4 regions of the Clostridioides sp. ZZV15-6598 genome follow, and region 1 is predicted to be linked to each of the others. Evidence: riboswitches for the same ligand, from Rfam matches in the RefSeq annotation. Region 1 holds a riboswitch; each other region holds the start of a gene.
The links. A riboswitch is a leader RNA that binds a small molecule or an ion and turns the genes downstream of it on or off. The one in region 1 is predicted to bind lysine.

Region 1 (5,771 bases):
TTCATATTTTCTTTCAAAAAAATCACCCCTTCTTATTTGTATTTTTGTCAATTAAAAGAAATTTATACAAATAAGTAAGGGGTATTTATCATAGCTTTAAATTTAAATATTTTAAATTTATGACTTTTTAAAATTATTTTTTCTTAATCTATAGCCTTTTTATATTTTAATAATTTTGCATAAACATTTAGTGCATCTACACATATTTTTTCATCAAAATTAAAGTTTATATTATGAAGCCCATTTACAAATCCTTTCTCCTCATTTCTTGAGCCCAACATAAAGAACAGCCCTGGAACTTCTTTTTGATAATAAGAGAAATCTTCTGATATCATAAGTGGGTCTAATTCTATAGCTGTATCCTTTCCAACAGCTTCTACAAACTCTTTATACAAGTCCTTATCATTTTTAACAGCTATATAATCATCCATAATATTTATATTTACCTTACAGTTATAAGACAATTCAAAGCCTCTAGCAAGTTCTTTAACTCTAAGTTTCATTCTCTCATACACTTCTGGACTAAAACATCTAATAGTCCCTTCCATCTTTATATTCTCAGCTATTATATTTCTTCTAGCTCCACCTTCAATTCTACCTATAGTCAAAACTGCATTGTCTATTGGGCTTATATTTCTTGATACTATAGTTTGAAGTGAACTTATAAAGTTTGAAGCTATCACTATACCATCAATTCCATTTTGTGGCATAGCTCCATGTCCACTTTTAGACACTATTTCTATATCAATATCTCCTATTTGAGCCATGAAGTATCCTTCTCTTGTGCCTACATAACCTTCTGGTAATTCTGGGTATATATGAAGCCCATATATCTCATCCACATTGTATTTTTTAAGCACACCTGCATCTATCAATGCTTTTGCTCCCCCCGGCCCTTCTTCTGCTGGTTGGAATATAAATACAACATTATCATTTAAATTTTCTTTATTATCATTTAAATACTCAATTAATCCAAGTAATATAGTAGCATGTCCATCATGACCACATAAGTGTTTTACACCTTCTTCACTACGAAGACCATCTATATCAGCTCTAAAAGCTATATCTTTTCTTGGTTTTTTACCTTCTATCACACCTACTATTCCTGTTTCTAAGTAAACTTCATATTCAACTCCTATTTTATCCAGATAATCCCTTATATATTTTGAAGTCTTATACTCTTTTCTTCCAATTTCTGCAATAGGATTTAATGCATTCCTATGCTTATAAAGTTGTTCTTGTAAATACGATGCCTCTCTCATGTAATCTCCTCCAAATTATAATTTATTATAAAAATATTTCTATATCTCTTATAATTAAAATATTATATAATATACTTTCATATTTAAAAATAAAAAACTAAATTGAATATAAAAATATTTTGCATTATTAAATAATTCACCATTAATAATAATTCCCCTGTTTCATAAATCAAAACAGGGGAATTATTATTGAAAAATTTTTAATTTTAGCAAGAGAAGAAGTGTTTAGCAAGTCCACCTTTTGCAGTTTCTTTGTATTTATCCATCATATCAATCCCAGTTTCTTTCATTGTTTCAACGACTTGGTCCAAGGAGACAGAATGTGAGCCATCAGTTAATAATGCATACTTAGCTGCATCATAAGCTCTTTGAGCTGCCATTGCATTTCTTTCTATACATGGAATTTGAACATATCCATATACAGGGTCACAAGTCATTCCTAGATGATGTTCAAGTGCTATTTCTGCTGCATATTCAATATGGTCTATAGTACCACCCTTTAAATACGCTACTGCCGCTGCTGCCATTGAACAAGCTGCACCGACTTCACCTTGACATCCTACTTCTGCACCAGATATTGATGCATTAGTTTTTATTATATTTCCAATTATTCCAGCTACAAGTAATGCTTCAATTATTTTTTCATCATCGTATTTATAGAAATCTTGCATTGCAAAGAATATTCCTGGTATTACTCCAGCAGAACCACAAGTTGGTGCTGTAACTATTATATTACCAGAAGCATTTTGCTCTGAAGCTGCTAGTGCATATGCATATACAAGCGTTGAAAAACTTTTATCTTCTTGGTATGCTTTATAAAAATTATTTGCTCTTCTTTTTAATAATAATTTACCTGGTATTACTTCATCTGTGCTTAGTCCATCATCAATAGATTTTCTCATAGCATCTCTTATAGTTTTTATATAGTCTTTTATATCAGATGGTTCACATTCTAACACAAAATCAACTAAAGTTTTATTATTTTCCTTACACCATTTCACTATTTCATCCATAGTGTCTAGGTGATATATACTATTGCTTTTACTGTTTCTTTGACCTTCTTCTGCTATAGTTCCTCCACCAACAGAATATACAGTCCATTCAGCTGTCACATTTCCATCTTTATCTAAAGCTTCAAACTTCATTCCATTTGGATGAAAATCTTTTATTATATCTTCTTCCCAAACGATTTCAACTTTCTTTGGTGCTATAGTTTTTTCAATTATATAATCTGTTAAGTGACCTTTTCCTGTAGCAGCTAAACTACCATATAATATTGCTCTAAAGCTTTCTGCATCTGGATTTTCATTTTTGAATCTTTCCGCAGCTCTTTGTGGCCCCATAGTATGAGAACTTGAAGGTCCACTTCCTATTTTAAAAAGTTCCTTTAAAGTATCCATATTATTCCTCCTAAATTTTCTATGTTAATGCTTATTATTTATTTTTACGCACATATTTATTATAACCTAAATATATTAATTATTAGTTATTAAATTCGCATAAAATTTATTTTTTATTTCCATTTTGGTATATTTTATTAAATTAATATGTATATTTTGAGAATAAAACATTTATTTAAAATTTTTTTAATATTAATATAATATAAATATCTTACTTTATACAGTTAAGATATTAACTATGCCTATTAAAATTAATTAATTTGTACTATAATTATTATTGTACTTAAAAAATTAAATTTAAATAAAAAAGGAGATTTGATTATATGTTATTTAAAGGTTCTGCTGTTGCTTTAGTTACCCCATTTACGGAGGATAACAATGTCAACTTTGAAAAGTTAGGTGAATTAATCGAATACCATATTGAAAATGACACAGATGCATTAGTTGTTTGTGGAACAACAGGTGAAGCTACTACTATGAGTGAATCTGAGATTTTTGCTGTAATAAAATATACAGTTGAAAAAGTCAATAAGAGAATACCAGTTATAGCAGGTACTGGTTCAAACAATACTATGTTGTCTGTTCACATGAGCCAAGAAGCTGAAAAATTAGGAGTGGATGGTCTTTTAATCATAACTCCTTACTATAATAAGACTAATGAAAGAGGTCTTAAACTTCACTTTGAAACAATAGCAAAAAGCGTTAAATTACCAATTATTTTATATAATGTACCAGGAAGAACTAAGGTAAATATAAAGCCATCAGTTGTGGCTGAGCTTGCTAAAATAGATAATATAGTTGCTGTAAAAGAAGCTAGTGGAGATTTAGCTCAGGTTGCAGAAATAGCTAAATTAGTACCTGAAGACTTCGCTATATACTCCGGTAATGATGATACTATATTACCTCTATTATCATTAGGAGGAAGTGGTGTTATCTCTGTACTTGCTAATATCTGTCCTAAAGAAACTCATGATTTAGTAACTAAATTCTTTGAAGGTGACATTGAAGGCTCTAAAAAATTACAACTTGATATGGATACTTTAATTGATGCCTTATTTATAGAAGTAAATCCAGTTCCAGTTAAAACTGCTATGAATATTTTAGGTTTTAATGTTGGAGATTTAAGACTTCCTTTAGCTGAAATGGAAGAAGCTAATCTTAATGTTTTAAAACAAGAATTGACAAATTTTGGATTTAAATTTTAGCAATATTTCTATAAATAAGTTGATTTTTTCTAAAATATGTATTATTATTAGAATAATCAAATTTTAATATCCTATTAACCTAGGGTAGAGGTAGCTGTAAATAAGAGTATCCAATAGGAGCTGGCAAGTGTTAATGATTGGAAAAAGGATTTATAGCCGAAGAAAATGTTTCTTGCAATAATATTTTCTGGGATTACACATAAGATGTGTAATACTGTCACTTATTTATGTAGGTGGTGAGCTACAAGGTTTACTTTGAGTGATAAACTAGACGTACAAAGTATACCTTTGTACGTTTTTTGTATATAATTAAAGTTGTTAATATAATACTAAAGTTTTTAAATATATAAAAATATTAACATATCTTACTTGTATAACTAAATTTAAATAATGTTTTAATAATTAAAAATTGGGGTGAATTTAATATGAAAAAAGTAAATGTGGCAATAGTTGGTGCTACTGGAATGGTAGGTAGAACATTTTTAAAAGTATTAGAAGAAAGAAATTTTCCAATAGAAAATCTATTTTTATTCTCTTCTTCTAAATCTGCTGGTTCTAAAGTAATGTTTTGTGGTAAAGAATATATAGTAGAAGAATTAAAAGAAACTTCATTCACTGATAGAGGAATACAAATAGCGTTATTCTCTGCTGGAGGAAGCATTAGTGAAAAATATGCTCCAATAGCTGCATCAAATGGAATCTTAGTAGTAGATAACTCTAGTCAATGGAGAATGAATCCAGATGTTCCTTTAGTTGTTCCTGAGGTAAATCCAGAAGCTATAAAAAAACATAAAGGTATAATAGCTAATCCAAACTGCTCTACTATACAAGCTATGGTTCCTCTTAAACCTCTTGATGACAAATACAAAATTAAGAGAGTAGTTTACTCTACTTACCAAGCTGTATCTGGTTCTGGTGTTAAAGGGGTTGAAGATTTAGAAAAAGGAATGACTGGTAATCCTACTGGATTCTATCCACATCAAATTTCTTATAACTGTCTTCCTCATATAGATTCATTTACTGAAAATGGATATACTAAGGAAGAAATGAAAATGGTAAACGAAACTATGAAAATACTTGATAACTACGACTTAAAAATAACTGCAACTACTGTAAGAGTGCCAGTAAAGAATGGTCATAGTGAATCTATAAATATTGAGTTTAATAATCCATTTGAACTAGAAGATTTAGTAAAAACACTTGAAGAAGCTCCAGGAGTTGTAGTAGTTGATAATCCTGCTAAAAATGAATATCCAACTGCTGTAGAATTTGATGATAGAGATGAAGTGTTTGTTGGAAGAATTAGAAGAGACTTTAGTGTTGATAATGGTGTAAACCTTTGGGTTGTTGCTGACAATATAAGAAAAGGTGCTGCAACTAATGCAATCCAAATAGCTGAAATGGCTATATCATATGATTTAGTATAGTATACAAATTTGTATAAATATATGATTTTGTAAAATATTAATAATAAGTAAAAATAAGCATTAGAAGTAACTGTAATATAAAACACAAAACTAAAAAAGAGGGGATTGATTTTTTATGATATTTAAAGGTTCTGCTGTTGCTCTAGTTACTCCATTTACAAAGGATAGCAAAGTTGATTTCGACAAATTAGGTGAATTGGTTGAATACCAAATCGCTAATGGTACTGATGCTATAGTAGCTTGTGGTACTACTGGTGAAGCTAATACTATGACTGATGAAGAACAACTTGCTACTATTAAGTATGTTGTTGAAAAAGTTAATAAAAGAGTTCCTGTTATAGCAGGAAGTGGTTCTAATGATACTATGCACTCAGTTAATTTAAGCCAAGAAGCCGAAAAATTAGGAGTAGATGCTCTATTAATAATAACTCCTTATTACAATAAAGCCAATAAAGCTGGACTTAAACGTCATTTTGA
Region 2 (5,771 bases), on a different contig from region 1:
CCCACTTTAAAAAATGAAGATTTGGTTGTAAGTCTTGAAAATGTAAGGATTGGAAAATTTAAAATAAGTGATAAAATGCTAGAAAAAATACTAAGTAATTACAATAAAAAGGTTCCATTTGAGGTTAATGGAAATAAAATTACTTTAGAGAAAAGTTATCTTTATCCAGTAACACTTAAAAATATATCTGTAAAAAAAGGAAATGTTGATTTGGATATGGAAGTAGAAATAGATTTAAAATCACAAATAAATGGGGCATTAGGTTATCTAAAGGATTCTGGAAAAGCTCAGGATATACTAAATCATTTGATTAATTTAAAGAAAACATCTGTTGGTTAAAAATATAGAAAATTTATATTTATATTTTTATTATATTTTATATAATATTAAAGCACTTTAAAATCAAAATTTGTAAAATAGCCTTTATTATGTTAGAATATTTTATGACATTAAGTTGTAAGTGTATAATATTATTTAATTACTAGATTGGGGGGAAATGATGAATAAAATTTATATTGTAACAACATATACAGGAACTGTATTATCTTATTTAATAAGAAATATAAGTAAAAAACTGTATACACATGTGTCAATATCATTAAATGAAAATTTAAAGCCAATGTATTCTTTTGGAAGATTAAATCCAAGGAATCCATTTATTGGAGGCTTTGTTGAAGAAAATATAAATCAAGGCTTATATGCTATAAGAAAAAATACTGTATGTAGAGTATATTCATTAGAAGTAGATAATTTACAATATGAAAATCTATTTAAAAATATAAAATTAATTAGTGATTATAGAGAAGATTACTATTATGATATAATGGCATTGATATATTTGTCTATGAATATTCACAGAAAAGTTGAATATAAATACGTATGTTCAAACTTTGTTGCTGATATGTTAGAAAAAAGTGAAATAGATATTTTGAATAAAGAAGCATTTGAAGTAACACCAAATGATTTTTATAATTTAAATGGTTTAACTTTAGAGTATGAAGGTTTATTGTCAGAATATAATTCTAGGCAGCATTCTTATGTATCCAAAATGGCAAACATATAAAAAATCTATTTTAAAATTTATCATATAAAAATATTGCTAAATAATTAGGCTGAAGATGGTAGTTTAACTTCGAGAGGATTAAGAATTCGTAAATCTTAGTTAGAACACTTTCTTCAGTTTTTGATTTTCTGTCGTTATTTGAACAATTATAATATTTTTTTGATATATATATCGAATAGAAATAAATAAACAGCAGCATAAAAGTATAAAGATATCTTAATACATAATAAATATGATAAATATTTATTTTTTGTAAATATATGGATATAATAGTAATAATAATATTTTATAGAGAGGAGTATTAAATGAAACGATATCTTAAAACATATGGAGTTTCACTCATAATTGTAGCAATTTACGCATTTATTAAATTACCTGTACTTAGACTGGACTTCACATCTTTATTTTCAGTAGGAATAATATTTTTTGTTGTAGCAGGAATATTAGATATGATGCTAGATAGAAATGAAAGAACATCTAAACTTGCTAAATATAATTTTTCAATAGCAATAGCTTTACTTGTGTATGTCGTAGTTGTACCTTTCATAGCCTCTACACCTGTACTGCATGCAAAAGCCTATAAAGATTTATTAGGAAAGGTGACTGAAAGTAAATTTACTGATGATATGAGTCCTGTCAGTGTAAATGACATTCGTCTTGTAGATGAAGACATGGCCATGAAATTAGGTGATAAAAAACTTGGAGAAGTTCCAGCCATAGGTAGTGTATCAAAATTAGGAAAGTTTCATATACAAAATGTGGATGGAGAGTTGTACTGGGTAGCACCTCTTGTGCATAGAGATATAATTAAATGGGTGACATCTTTAAGTGGTACAAGTGGATATGTGAAGGTATCAGCAAGTAATCCTCAAGATGTACAACTAGTTCAAGAAATAGATGGAAAACCAATAAAGATAGTATATCAACCAGAAGCTTATTTACATCAAGATTTACAAAGACATTTATACATACATGGTATTGTAAATGTAGGTATGACAGATTTTACTCTTGAAATAAATGATGAAGGAAGACCTTATTGGGTTGTAAGTTTATATGAACATAAAATTGGTTATGGAGGAGCAAATGCTACAGGCATAGCTACTGTTGATGCAGAAACTGGAAAAATAAATGTCTATAATGTTAAAAATACACCTAAATGGGTAGATAGAATACAACCACAAAAATTTGTAACAGACCAAATTCAAGACTGGGGTGTTTATGTCAATGGATTTTTGAATTCTGTTATATCAGAAAAAGGAGTACTAGTGCCAACAGAAGGAACATCACTAGTTTATGGTAATGACAATAGGTCATATTGGTATACAGGTATAACATCCTCTGGTGGAGATGAATCTACAATTGGATTTATGCTTGTTGATTCTAGAACTAAAGAAGCTAGACTGTATAAGCAGCCAGGAGCAACTGAGACAGCAGCGATGAAATCAGCTGAAGGTAATGTTCAAGAAAAGAATTATGAAGCTACATTCCCTGTAATGTACAATATATTAGGTCAGCCAACATATGTATCATCTTTAAAAGATAAAGCTGGTCTTGTAAAGAGAGTAGCCTTTGTATCTGTTGAAGATTATAATGTACTTGGTATAGGGGAAGATAAAAATGAAGCTTTAAGAAACTATAAAGATTCATTAGAATCTAAAGGTAATGACTTAAAACTTGATAATGATATGAAAGATGAAGTTATAGAAGGTGTAGTAACTAGAATAAGTCCTGATGTGCGAGGAGGAAATACTAATTATTATGTGACTTTAGATTCTAATAAAGAGATAATATTTAAAGCTACCTCAAAAGTATCTAGCGAATTACCATTGACTCAAGTTGGAGACAAAGTCAAAATATCATATTCAAAAGAAGAATCTGGTGTAATTGAAATGTCAGAATTTGATAACTTAAATATTGCAAATTTTGATGATAAAAAAGCAAAACAAGAAACAGGAACTAATGAAGATACAAATTCGAAAGGTTCTGAAAATCAAAGTAATGTGTAACTTAGTCAAAAAAACTGTAGATAGTTTTTAGTGCATTAATAGCTAATTTTTATAGAAATAAATTCTATAAAAATTAGCTATTTTATTTTAATTCTTTGTAAATTTAATGTCATAAATTTAATATAATATTAGTACAACTTTGCAAATAATACTTCAAGGAGAATGTACTATGACAAATATGGAAAAAGAGATATTGCTTTTAATTAGCAGGGTTAGATGTGTTACAGAATCTCAATTTAGAAAAATTTATGGAGACCAAAAAAGATACAATAAAAAAAACTTCAAAAAAACATTGAGAAAAATGTGTAGTGAGTATACATTAAAAAAATATCCATGTGATGTGGATTATCGTAACTATAAGGACCTCTCATATGTTTACTATTTGAATGGTAGTAAGCTTTTTAAGGGGGATGATTTAATAAAGGCTCTAGTAGGGTCAGAATTAGTTGTTAGAATTAATACTGCAGGTTGTGATGTAAAAAGATTTTACCGAAATGTTAGTGTAGATGCTGTGAAATATGATTTATTTATTGAATATACAGATCAATTTGGCAATATAAAGCAGGTATTGGTAGATGTTGATTTAAATAATGAAATAGATGTTTCCAAATATGAGAATCTCTCTAGAAAAATAGATAAATCTACAATTCCATTTTTTAGAGTACCAAATATTTTGGTGGTTACACCAGATAATTTATCTGAATTAAATGACTTAGAGAGAGAAGATAATGAGTATAGTATAAATTTTATAGATTTAGGATTAAATAAACTATTTAATTGTATATAAGATATTTTTAGAAAATAAATTTTTTGATTTACCACATTTTGTAAAAAAATTGTTGCAATATTATATAGAATATGATAAAACTATATTAATAAATTAATTAATAATAATGAGCCTAGGGTAGAGGTAGCTATATTCAAGAGTAATCAATAGTAGCTGGTAAGTGTTGATGATTGATGAAAGGGTCTATAGCCGAAGAAAAGTTGTTGACAAACAAGTTTTCTGGACTTATGCAGAATATGCATAAGGCTGTCACTTTTAAAGTGGTGAGCTACAAGGTTACTTGGTCTATGAAGTTCACACGTCCAAAGTATACCTTTGGGCGTTTTTATTTATCAAAATTTAGCTTGAGGGGGAAAAGGCATGAGTATAATTGTCCAAAAATATGGGGGAAGTTCAGTTGCAGATACTGACAAAATAAAGTCAATTGCAGAAAATATAATAGAAAGAAGAAAAGAAAATCCACAAATGGTAATAGTTGTATCTGCTATGGGAAAATCAACAGATGAATATATAAGCTTGGCAAAAGCATTGAGTAATGAACCTAGTAAAAGAGAGTTAGATGCTTTGATGTCTACTGGAGAAATGATTTCAGCATCTTTATTATCGATAGCATTAAATGCGCTTGGCTGTAAAGCTATAAGCTATAATGCTTATCAATTAAATATAAAAACAAGTGGACTTCATGGAAAATCTCAAATTGACGATATAAATGTAAATAGAATAAAAAATAGTTTAGATGAAGGTAATGTTGTAATAGTAACTGGATTTCAGGGAATCAATGAAGATGGTGATGTAACTACTCTTGGAAGAGGTGGTTCAGACACATCTGCTGTAGCTCTTGCGGTTAAACTAAATGGTAAATGTGAGATATATACAGATGTTGATGGAATTTATTTTACAGACCCAAGAAAATATGCAAAGGCAAGTAAACTTGATGAGATTGAATATGAAGAGATGCTTGAATTAGCAAGTTTAGGAGCACAAGTAATGCATTCAAGAAGTATAGAGCTTGCACAAAAATATGGTGTTGAAATTTATGTTGGACGTACATGTGGTACAGTAAAAGGAACATATATAAGAGGGGGAAAAGACATGAAATTAGAGGATAAAGTAATAACAGGATTAGCTACTAGTGATGATGACAGCTCTATAACAATAAAAGATTTTAAGGTAGAAAATATATCTAGTTTATTTGAAGATATAGCAACTATTGGAATAAGTGTAGATATGATAAGTCAAACTGCACCTATTTTAGATAAAATAAGTGTATCATTTACAGTTCCAAAAGAAGAATTAGGAGAGTGCAAAAAGATAGTATCTAAATATACAAATGAAGAGCATGTAGTAATTGATAATAACATTACTAAATTCTCTTTGGTAGGCCTTGGTATGAAAAATACTTCTGGAGTTGCTGCTAAAGTATTTAAGATATTTAATGAAAATGGTATAATGGTAAAACTTATAACTACATCAGAAATTCGTATAACTTGTGCCATAAATTCTGATGATAAACAAGTAGCTATTGAGAAAATAGCAGAAGTATTTAATATATAAAACTTAGGGAGGATATTATGAAACTTCATGGAACTATGACTGTAAAAGATAATGAATTATATATTGGAGGAGTAAGCTGTCTAGAGCTTAGTAAAAAATATCAAACTCCATTATATGTATTTGACGAAGACTTAGTAAGACAAAATTGTAGAGAATATATAAAACATTTTAAAGCTAAAGATGGAAAAAATAAAGTTGCTTATGCAGGGAAGGCATTTTTACCTCTTTATATGTGTAATCTTATAAATGAAGAAGATATGTGTCTGGATGTAGTTTCAGGAGGGGAATTATATACAGCTTACAAATCAAATTTTCCTATGGAAAAAGTTTTCTTTCATGGAAATAATAAAACAGAGGAAGA
Region 3 (5,771 bases), on a different contig from region 1:
TTATCCCTGCCTCAATTAAATTATTCTTTGTTATACTTTGAAGCACCTTATTATTTATTATGTTGTCAAAAGAATTTTCAAAGTATCTATAAGAAAGTTTAGCACCTGTCATTAACTCTGCACCTTTTGCACAGTTTATAACCTTTTGAGTTACTTCATCTAAATAACTTCTTTCAGCAGCTCTTACGAAAAACTCACAGGCTGCTTTTTCTGGAACTATGTTTGGAGCTTCTCCTCCATTTGAAACTATCCCATGTATTCTAACATCTGATTTTACATGCTGTCTTAGTGCATTTATTCCTGCAAAAGTAAGTTGTACTGCATCTAATGCATTAACTCCCATATGAGGATGGCTAGCTGCATGTGCTGATACGCCTTCAAAACTAAACTCTATTGAGTCTATTGCCAAAGCCTTGCAGTTTATGTTATTAAAAGCTTCTATATGCATTTGATAACTTACATCAACATCATCAAAAGCTCCTGCCTTAACTAAATCACACTTTCCTCCTGTTGTTTCTTCAGCTGGTGTTCCTATTAATACAATTTTTCCTTTAAAATTTTCTTTTAACTTACTTAGTACTATACAAGCTCCTAATGTAGATGCAGCAATCCAGTTATGTCCACAAGCATGACCTGGTTCTTTGTTTTCTCCATACCCAGGCAGTGCGTCATACTCAGCTAAAAAGGCTATAGTTGGACCATCGTTATCCCCTAGCTCTGCTCTAAAAGCAGTATCCATATTGCAATATGGATAAGTTGTATCAAATCCATATTCCTTCATTTTTTCTACTAAGTACTTTGATGATATATATTCTTCTTCTCCTAGTTCTGGATTTTTAAATATAAAATCACATACTTCTTCAATTTCTTTTCCCAGTTCATTCTCTATCTCATAAGCTCTTTTCTTTATACTTTCAATCATAATATACCTCCTATTAGAATCCAACAAATAATCCTATTGTTAAAAATACCATTACAGTAATTGTTAATACTACCATTAAAGGCATTACAAATCTAACCCACTTTGACCAAGGAATATTAGCTACTGCTAGTGCTCCCATTAAAACACCTGATGTAGGTGTTATTAAATTAGTTACACCTATACCAAATTGATAAGCTGTAACTATCATTTGTCTAGATACATCTACTAAGTCTCCAAGTGGTGCAAGTACAGGTATTGTAAGTGATGCAAGTCCTGATGCTGATGGTATAAAAAATGCTATTAAACCTTCTATTAAGAAAGTTAAATTTATAAATATAGTTTTTGGAAGTCCATTTAATAAATTTGCGGCAGAATTTAAAATTGTATCTATTATAAATCCATTTTCTGCTATTATTACAATTCCACGTGCAAATGCTATACATAACCCTGCTGTCATTAAGTCTCCTGCTCCACTTATAAATGAATTAACTATGTCATCTTGTTTAAGTCCTGATGCTATTCCTGATATTATACCTATAGCTGTAAATATCATTGCGATTTCAGTTATGTACCATCCTAGCTTTAGAACTCCATATATCATAATTGCCATACCTATTGTGAAAATCGCTATTACCATGGCTTCTCTTTTTGTAAACTCTTTTATCTTTGTATCAGTATTAGTCATTGATTCTTGATTCACTGATATCCCATGTACTAAAGACTTTTTAGGGTCTTTTTTAACTTTATTGGCATACAACATGACAAATCCTATAGATATAGCCATATATATTATAAACATAACAACTCTCAACTCTATCCCAGAACCTGGTGTTATTTGTGACAATGCTTGTGCTATTCCTACAGAGAAAGGATTAGTAGTAGCTGCTCCAAATCCAGCTGTTGCTCCTATAAATACTGTAGCCACTGCTGTTAATGAATCATATCCCATACTGGTCATGAGTGGAATAAATATCATATAAAAAGGTAGTGTTTCTTCACTCATTCCAAATGTTGTTCCACCTAATCCAAATAGAATCATTGATATAGGTATTATTAAGAATTGGAATCTCTTCATTTTATTTACAGTATGAGCTATAACAGCTTCTATAGCTCCTGTTTTATTAACTATTCCAAAAGCTCCTCCAACTATCAAAACAAATCCAACTACTTCAGCTGCATCTATAAATCCATTTATAGGTGCTGTAAATACATCAGTAATTCCTTGTGGATTTGATGCTGCTTTTTCATAAGTTCCAGCTACAACAACCGATCTTCCGTCTATATCTACCCTTTCAAAATTTCCACTTGGTACTATCCAAGTAAGAACTGCCATTACTACTATTAGTAAAAATATTATAGTAAGTGTCTGTGGCATAGTAAACCTTTTCTTTTTTAAACTGCTCATTTTTAATCTCCCCACTTTTTAAATTAAAATATTTTATTATTGCTTCCCTTTTCTATCCTATTTTGTATAGATGTAAAAAAGCTCAACATGTATACATGTTGAGCTAAATGCGCTAAATATAATATACCTACATCTTCCCTTTATCTTAGTTAAGATAGCTCTCCATCAAAATTCGGGATAATTTTGATGACAGTGCTGTACTTATTAAATACAGCCCCAGCACTAGATTTGGACACTAGCACTTCGGCACTTACTCCTTTTATATTGCTTCATTGGCTTCCGACCTCTTCAATATTAATCTTAGTAAATGCGACCTCTACCTCAATCTTTTTATTAGATGAGGTAATTCTTATTAAATTTTATTTATTCTAAACAATTGTAGCATAATATGTCGAGATTGTAAATATTTTCAGAAGAGTTTCTATGCTTCAATAATATTAACAAATCTAGCTTATACTATTCCAATATATAATTACAACTTTAGTTTTATGTTTGAAAATATATTTGTTTTCTCTTTTTTCTATCATATTATCTATATACTTATCTAACATATCGCTAAAGTTAATCTTTTTATTTAATTCTGTTTCCATTTTAAAATATATATCCTCTACACTGTCAAATTCAATTTCATTTTCCACATCAATAAATTTTATATCAGCACATATATTTAAAGAATGTAGTATATTTGGAATGTATATATAATCTGGACAAGTTCTATCTCTATCACCTAAATCCATATACAAATCATTAAATAATGGTTTTTGAATAGTTCTCACTATAATCACTTTTTCTTTAGCTAACTTATCCATCTTACTCAAAGCATCTTTAATATCCCAAATTCTATAAAGAGAATTCACAGATAAAATATAATCACTATGCCCAACATTAATTTCTTCCCATTTTCCTTGTATTGTGTCTATATTAGTTATATTATGTTCTCTAATCTTTCCTTCAAGCACATTAAGCATATCTATTGAAAAATCATTAGCAATTACACCCTTACATTTCTTAGAAAGTGGTATAGTAAATTTTCCAGTACCTGCACCAATTTCTATAAGATTTTTTCCTTCATATATTAACTCATCTATAAAATCGAATACTTCTTTTGAATAATCATAAAGTGTTGGATTATCATCATATTTATTAGATAATTTTTTGAAAAATATTCTTTCTGCTTCATCATCAAAAGCTCTTTCTCTTGCATATCCTTCTTTGCTTTCAATATACTCATGCCATTTTTCCTCAAAATCTATGTCTTTATAATACATGATTACTCTTCCTTTCTAAAAATGTTATGGTCGAGATTTGTAATTTCCCATACTCAAAGAAAATGGCTCTTACTAATGTAATAATTTATTGACTAAACAATTGATTACTATAATTTAAAAATTATTAAAATTCTCAATAAGCTCTTTGGTATAAGCATGCTTTGCACTTTTATACAATTCCTTAGCCTCTATAGTTTCAACTATCTTTCCATCTAACATGACCGCAACCTCATCACTAACTTCTTTTACTAAGTCTATATCATGAGATATAAATAAATAGGTTATATTAAACTGTTTTTGAGCTTTTTTTAAAACTTGTATGACTTGAGCTTGCACAGATACATCTAGCATTGACGTAGGTTCATCTAATATTATAAATTTAGGATTTAATAAAAGCACTCTAGCTAAAGCAACTCTTTGTATTTGTCCTCCACTTACTTGATGTGGGTATCTATTTAAAATTTCTTCACTAAGCCCAACAAAACTTAAATATTCACTTATGTATTCTCTTGCTTTATTTTTTTCATAGAGTTTATGAATTTTTAATGGCTCCACAAGGCTTCCATATATAGTTTTTTTAGGACTTAGGGCCGAATCTGGATGTTGGAATATTATCTGCATCTCTTTTCTTAAATCCCTCATTTGAGAAAAATCATAATTACTGATATCTCTCTCATTAAAATAAATTTTACCTCCATCAGATTCAATAAGTCTTAAAATAAGTCTTGATAAGGTTGATTTTCCGCATCCACTTTCTCCTACAAGACCTAAGGTTTTTCCCTCTTTTATTTCAAACGATACATCATCTACCGCCTTAACTATATTTTTATTGATTATTCCACTTTTAAACTCCTTATAAAGGTTACAAACTCTTATCATAAAGAAAGCACCTCACCTTTGAACCATTAACATCAAATAATCTTGGCTCATAATCAATACATGTTTTTTTTGCAACCTTGCATCTTGGAGAAAATCTACATCCTTTTGGTAAGTTTGTTAAACTTGGTGCTACCCCTTCAATAGGTATTAATTTTTTATTTGGCTGTGAATCAATTAAACCTCTTGTATAAGGATGTAATGGGTTATTAAATACACTATTCTTTGAACCCTCTTCTATGATTTTACCTGCATACATAACTACAGCTTCATCACAAAGCTTTTTAGCCAGCATTAAATCATGAGTTATAAGTATCATGCTAACACCCATATTATTTCTTAAATCATAAAATACTTCATATACTTGTTTTCTTATTATTGCATCCAATCCTTTAGTTGGTTCATCTGCAATTATCCAATTAGGTTTTAGTGCTGTACCTATGGCTGCCAACGCCCTTTGACTCATGCCTCCACTTAACTGAAATCCATACGAATTATAAACCAACTCACTATTTGATAAAAAGAATTTTTTTAATATCTCTAAACTTTTACTCTTACAAGAATTCTTTTTCTCTTTTTCATGATAATAAAAAAGTTCATTCATATGACTTCCTATTTTTAATATTGGATTAAAAGAACTTGATGGATTTTGTGGTATTAGTGCTATTTTTCTACCTCTGATTTCTCTAATTTCCTTTTCTTTAATTTTTAGCAAATCTTTTTCTTCATATAAAACACTGCCGGAAACAGTTGAATTATTAGATACAAGATTCAAAATCCCTAGTCCTAGTACTGATTTTCCACTTCCAGTTTCTCCAATAATTCCTGTAATTTTGCCACTTTGAAAGGTTCTAGATACTCCATCTACAGCTCTTACTTTTCCTTCTTTAGTATTAAAATGAATTTTTAAATCTTTTATACTTATATCTCTATTCATAGTTTTTATTCCTTCTAAAGATATTGGCTTAAAGAGTTGCTTTTTTCATCAAACATATCCCTTAGTGCATCTCCAATTAAATTTATACTGCAACACAATAATAATATACTAAAACCAGGTGCTAACAATAGATTTGGATAACTTCTAAAATGAGTCTTAGCATCATTTATCATAACACCCCAATCTGCTTGAGGTGGTTGTATTCCTAGACCTAAAAAACTTAGCGATGCCATAGAAAGTACACTTTTACCTATCCTTATTGTAAATAGTACTATAAAAGGAGCAAATATATTTGGAATTATATAGTGCAAAATTATATAAAGATGACTAGCACCTAATGCTCTTGCACCTTCAACATATTTT
Region 4 (4,450 bases), on a different contig from region 1:
ATTATATATTAATGCAAAATAACATTTTCACTTAATTTATTATTAAAATAACACACAAAGAACCAAATGTAAATTTGTATTGAGATTTACTATAACATGTTAAAAGTATATTCATACACTTGATGAAATCGTTTGCAATTTTAAACTTGTGAAAAATAAGATTTTTAAAATAGAATATCTTTAGTAAAACTTCAACTATTGAATGGTTATATGATTTGCATATTTCTTAAAATTTTAGTCATTTTATACTTTTAAAATAAATTGCTATAACTGTAAATCACTATTGTCTGTTCTTTCCGATTTTTAGTACGCTACTTATAGTATTTCCATAATATTAATACTACAAAATTCCAATTTTTGATTACTTCAACTAGTCAATAAACTGACATTTATATGTTTGACATCCACTTTGTAAACTTTCCAATCAATGACTGTGCAAACTTTAAATTCAATGCCACAATTATAATACCAATCATACTATACAGAATTGTTGTACTTATTTCACAATCAAGTATATAAATACTCTTACTTATACACCAAATGCTTATTGGTAGACATATAATGCTGGTAATGAGTGAAGGTATATATTTTCTTATTATGATTGACTGTCCTATGTGAATTATCAAATGCAAAGTATATGCGATAAAACTACCTAACCATAATAGATATACATACTGATTATCCGTTATAACTGCAAGTATACAGAAAATAAGGCATAGAATAAGTTCTTCAAATACAGCAAATGCCATACCCTCAGTGCTATAATTTTCATAATTTTTACTTATGAATGGATACTTCTTATCAAGCATTGATTTATTTTTTTTAAGCCATATTCCAAAACCTATTATCTCTTCCATATCATGGAAAATAAAAAGTAACGGAAACAACCATATGTATTTTTCCATAACATCCTCCTGCAAAGTCTATTTAATAGATGAATAATAATCAAGCGTAAATGAATGAATATACTATTTTTCACCTATAAAAAAAGCACTTCATATTAAAGTGCTAATCTATCACATATATCAAAAAATAAAAACGGGATAGCCCACTCCGAAAGCCAGCAACCCCAGTTTTTTTCAGCACAACTAAGTACTGTAAAGTGCGGATGAAGGGAGTCGAACCCCCACGCCAATGGCGCTAGATCCTAAGTCTAGTGCGTCTGCCAATTCCGCCACATCCGCTTATATCACTCTTTTATTTTACTATATTTCGCTATTATTTTCAATAACTTTTTAAAATTATCTAAAAATAAACAAAATAATGATAATAAAAGGTGAAATTCATTTACAGCCTTATTCTGCAAGTTCTATTTCTGCTTCATCTACTCTCTTTCCTATAATTTGAATACCTACAAATACAGCAGCTATAGCAACTGGTAATACTATATATATTGGCAATCCAAGTCCAGCTGGTATATATCCAAATACAATAGTAATTATTGCTGTAAATATAGCATATGGCATTTGAGTATTAACATGGTCTATATGATTACAACCAGCTCCCATTGAAGAAAGTATTGTTGTATCTGAAATTGGAGAACAATGGTCTCCAAATATTGCACCTGTTAAAACTGCACTTGTACTTACTATTACATAAGACATGTCAGGATTTAATGAATATGCAAGTGGTATTGCAAGTGGCATAAGTATACCCATTGTTCCATAAGCAGTTCCAGTAGCAAAAGATATTATTGCTCCTAATCCAAATATTAAACTTGGTAGTAAGAATGGAGGCAATGAACCTGATAATAAATGTATCAAGAATTTAGCTGTACCTAACTCTTTTATTACTGAACTTAATGACCAAGCAAGTATTAATATGACACCAGTGATTACTAAACTTTTCATTCCATCTATCCAAACATCAATTGCTTCTGATACTGTAAAAATCTTTTTAACTACAGCCATTATAATAGCAACTAAACTTGCAACTAATGCAGATTGGAATAATGCTCTAGATGCATCAGATGCACTAAATGCTTCTTTTATTGCCTCAAAAGAATATGGTGAATTTGTAAATAATTGTATTAGAGCCTTATCTTCTCCTCCCATTATAGATGTATATCCACTATAATAGAATGATGCTAGCGCAACTACTATTAATGTACCTATTGGAATTATAGCATTCCACACGCTTAATTTTACTCCGTTTTTTGGAGCTAAATCGTCTAGCTCTTCAACGCCTTCATCAAGATTTGTACCAATTTTTCTACTTCTAGCTTTTATTTCAGCTTTTCTCATTGGGCCAAATTCTTTTAATAATAATGCTGATATTACAATAAATGCTAATATTAATATGTTATAAAACCTAAATGGTATTGTATTTAAAAATATACCAAATGCATCAACATCTACGCTTATACTTTCAAAAGCATCATGTATTAAACCAACTTCGAGACCTATCCATGTAGATATTATGGCAAGACCAGCAACTGGTGCTGCTGTAGCATCTATTATAAATGATAATTTTTCTCTTGATATTTTCATTTTATCTGCAACAGGTCTCATCATAGGCCCTACTATTAATGAATTCGCATAATCATCAAAGAAAACTAAAAGACCTAAAAACCAAGTTATAATCTGTGTACCTTTAGCTGATTTTGCTCTCTTTGCAAGTGCTTCAGCTATAGCCTTAGCACCTCCCATCTTGGCGACGAGGTTTATTACTCCCCCAATTGCTAAGACTTGCAGTATTATCCCTGCATTCCACGGGTCTGATAGAGATACTAAAGCTCTATCTACTAAGTCTAAAAATGCTTGTATAAATGCAGCAAATACATTGACTCCACTGACTTGAATTATAAAACTTCCAGAAAGAATTCCTAGCAGTAAAGAAATTATTACATTTTTAGTTATAAATGCAAGTATTATGGCAACTAATGGTGGTATTAAAGTTAAGATTCCAAATTTTTCTGCATTAGCCAGTGCAATGGTATCTATATCTTCCTCTGCAAACACCATTACAGTTGACATTATAAACATAATTGTCGTCAGAAAAATAATATTAAATTTTTTATTTCTCATATAAATCTCCCTCTCTTTTTAATTTTGTGAATTATATAGGGTATTATGGGTTATGATAAAATAAAAAAGCCTTGAGTGGTAAACACTCAAGGCTTAAACATTACAATACATTGATAATACTAAAAAACAAATATAATATAATTCCTTAAATGATAGCTCACCACAAATAAACCTGTGACAGTTGTACATATATTTTATGTACCCCCAGCAATATAATCTTAAAGCATCGATTATAAAACTTCGGCAATATCCCCTTTCCCAATAAATCTTTGTGCTTAACTCCTTATTGGTACTGATAGATTATTGCGCCTCTACCCTTTTATTCACTTTTATTAAATATATTTTGAGTATATATTATTTATTTAAACTTTGCAAGGAAGTTTTAAAAATTTTACTTTAAAGGATTTTTTATATCATTGTCGAATTATAAAATTAATTGTACCAAAATCATCTAAAAAAATTTTATCAATTATATGGAGGAATTACTTTAATGTTATTAATTTACAATGAAAAAACAAACCCTTATTTTAATTTAGCAATGGAAGAATATTTACTTAAAAATTTTGATGAAGATTTATTTATTTTATGGAGGAATGAACCTTCTATAATTGTTGGAAAAAATCAAAATACACTCTCTGAAATAAACTTAGAGTATATAAAAGAACATTCAATACCAGTTGTTAGAAGACAATCTGGAGGAGGAGCTGTATTTCATGATTTAGGAAATATAAACTTTACATTTATAGCTTGTAATAATAATAGTTTTAGTGATTTTAGAAGATTCACCCAGCCAATAATAGACTTACTTAAAACTTTAGATGTCAGTGCTGAGTTTTCTGGAAGAAATGACCTTCTTATAGATGGTAAAAAGTTCTCTGGAAATGCTCAACATAACTATAAAAATAAAGTAATGCACCATGGGACACTTTTATTTTCATCTGAAATAAATGACCTTTCAAACGCACTAAAAGTAAAACCCATAAAATTTGAAGGTAAAGGTATAAAATCTGTAAAGTCTCGTGTAACCAATATAAGTGAACACTTACAGTCTGATATGGATATACTTGAGTTTAAAGATGCTATAATGAATTATCTTTCTGCAACAAATGCTGATAATACAAATTATTCTCTAAGTAAATATGACATAGAGGAAATAGAAAAGCTTACTAAATCAAAATATGAAACTTGGGATTGGAATTTTGGTAATTCACCGAAATACTCTCTTTCAAATGAATTAAAATATGCTGGTGGAAATGTAGAATTTAATTTAAATGTTGATAAAGGTATAATAACTAGTATAAAGTTTTTTGGAGATTTCTTTGGAAAGTGTGATGTATCTTTTGTAGAAGATAAACTTGTTGGTACAAAACATGAGGAAAATTCATTAAGATCTATTTTAGATAGTATTGAAATAAATGACTATT

Region 2: linked by a shared signal. The riboswitch ahead of KGF50_RS15690 (aspartate kinase) and the one ahead of KGF50_RS04610 (aspartate-semialdehyde dehydrogenase) in region 1 are both predicted to bind lysine.
Region 3: linked by a shared signal. The riboswitch ahead of KGF50_RS09170 (YfcC family protein) and the one ahead of KGF50_RS04610 (aspartate-semialdehyde dehydrogenase) in region 1 are both predicted to bind lysine.
Region 4: linked by a shared signal. The riboswitch ahead of KGF50_RS13895 (Na+/H+ antiporter NhaC family protein) and the one ahead of KGF50_RS04610 (aspartate-semialdehyde dehydrogenase) in region 1 are both predicted to bind lysine.

The regions. Positions count from the first base shown of each region.
Region 1 is NZ_JAGWCS010000014.1:38,270-44,040, reverse strand. Features, by position in the region: gene KGF50_RS04630 (small, acid-soluble spore protein, alpha/beta type) at 1-5, opposite strand, end outside; gene KGF50_RS04625 (N-acetyldiaminopimelate deacetylase) at 144-1,262, opposite strand; gene KGF50_RS04620 (L-serine ammonia-lyase) at 1,469-2,662, opposite strand; gene dapA (4-hydroxy-tetrahydrodipicolinate synthase) at 2,986-3,867, shown strand; lysine riboswitch at 3,945-4,119, shown strand; gene KGF50_RS04610 (aspartate-semialdehyde dehydrogenase) at 4,293-5,294, shown strand; gene dapA (4-hydroxy-tetrahydrodipicolinate synthase) at 5,410-5,771, shown strand, end outside.
Region 2 is NZ_JAGWCS010000097.1:4,843-10,613, reverse strand. Features, by position in the region: gene KGF50_RS15710 (DUF2140 domain-containing protein) at 1-339, shown strand, start outside; gene KGF50_RS15705 (hypothetical protein) at 500-1,063, shown strand; gene KGF50_RS15700 (hypothetical protein) at 1,369-3,069, shown strand; gene KGF50_RS15695 (hypothetical protein) at 3,239-3,856, shown strand; lysine riboswitch at 3,967-4,135, shown strand; gene KGF50_RS15690 (aspartate kinase) at 4,217-5,410, shown strand; gene lysA (diaminopimelate decarboxylase) at 5,428-5,771, shown strand, end outside.
Region 3 is NZ_JAGWCS010000036.1:12,391-18,161, forward strand. Features, by position in the region: gene KGF50_RS09165 (M20 family metallopeptidase) at 1-922, opposite strand, end outside; gene KGF50_RS09170 (YfcC family protein) at 936-2,327, opposite strand; lysine riboswitch at 2,475-2,654, opposite strand; gene KGF50_RS09175 (class I SAM-dependent methyltransferase) at 2,774-3,595, opposite strand; gene KGF50_RS09180 (ATP-binding cassette domain-containing protein) at 3,710-4,474, opposite strand; gene KGF50_RS09185 (ABC transporter ATP-binding protein) at 4,458-5,408, opposite strand; gene KGF50_RS09190 (ABC transporter permease) at 5,423-5,771, opposite strand, start outside.
Region 4 is NZ_JAGWCS010000073.1:8,580-13,029, reverse strand. Features, by position in the region: gene KGF50_RS13905 (HXXEE domain-containing protein) at 390-905, opposite strand; tRNA gene KGF50_RS13900 (tRNA-Leu) at 1,104-1,184, opposite strand; gene KGF50_RS13895 (Na+/H+ antiporter NhaC family protein) at 1,296-3,026, opposite strand; lysine riboswitch at 3,172-3,348, opposite strand; gene KGF50_RS13890 (lipoate--protein ligase) at 3,517-4,450, shown strand, end outside.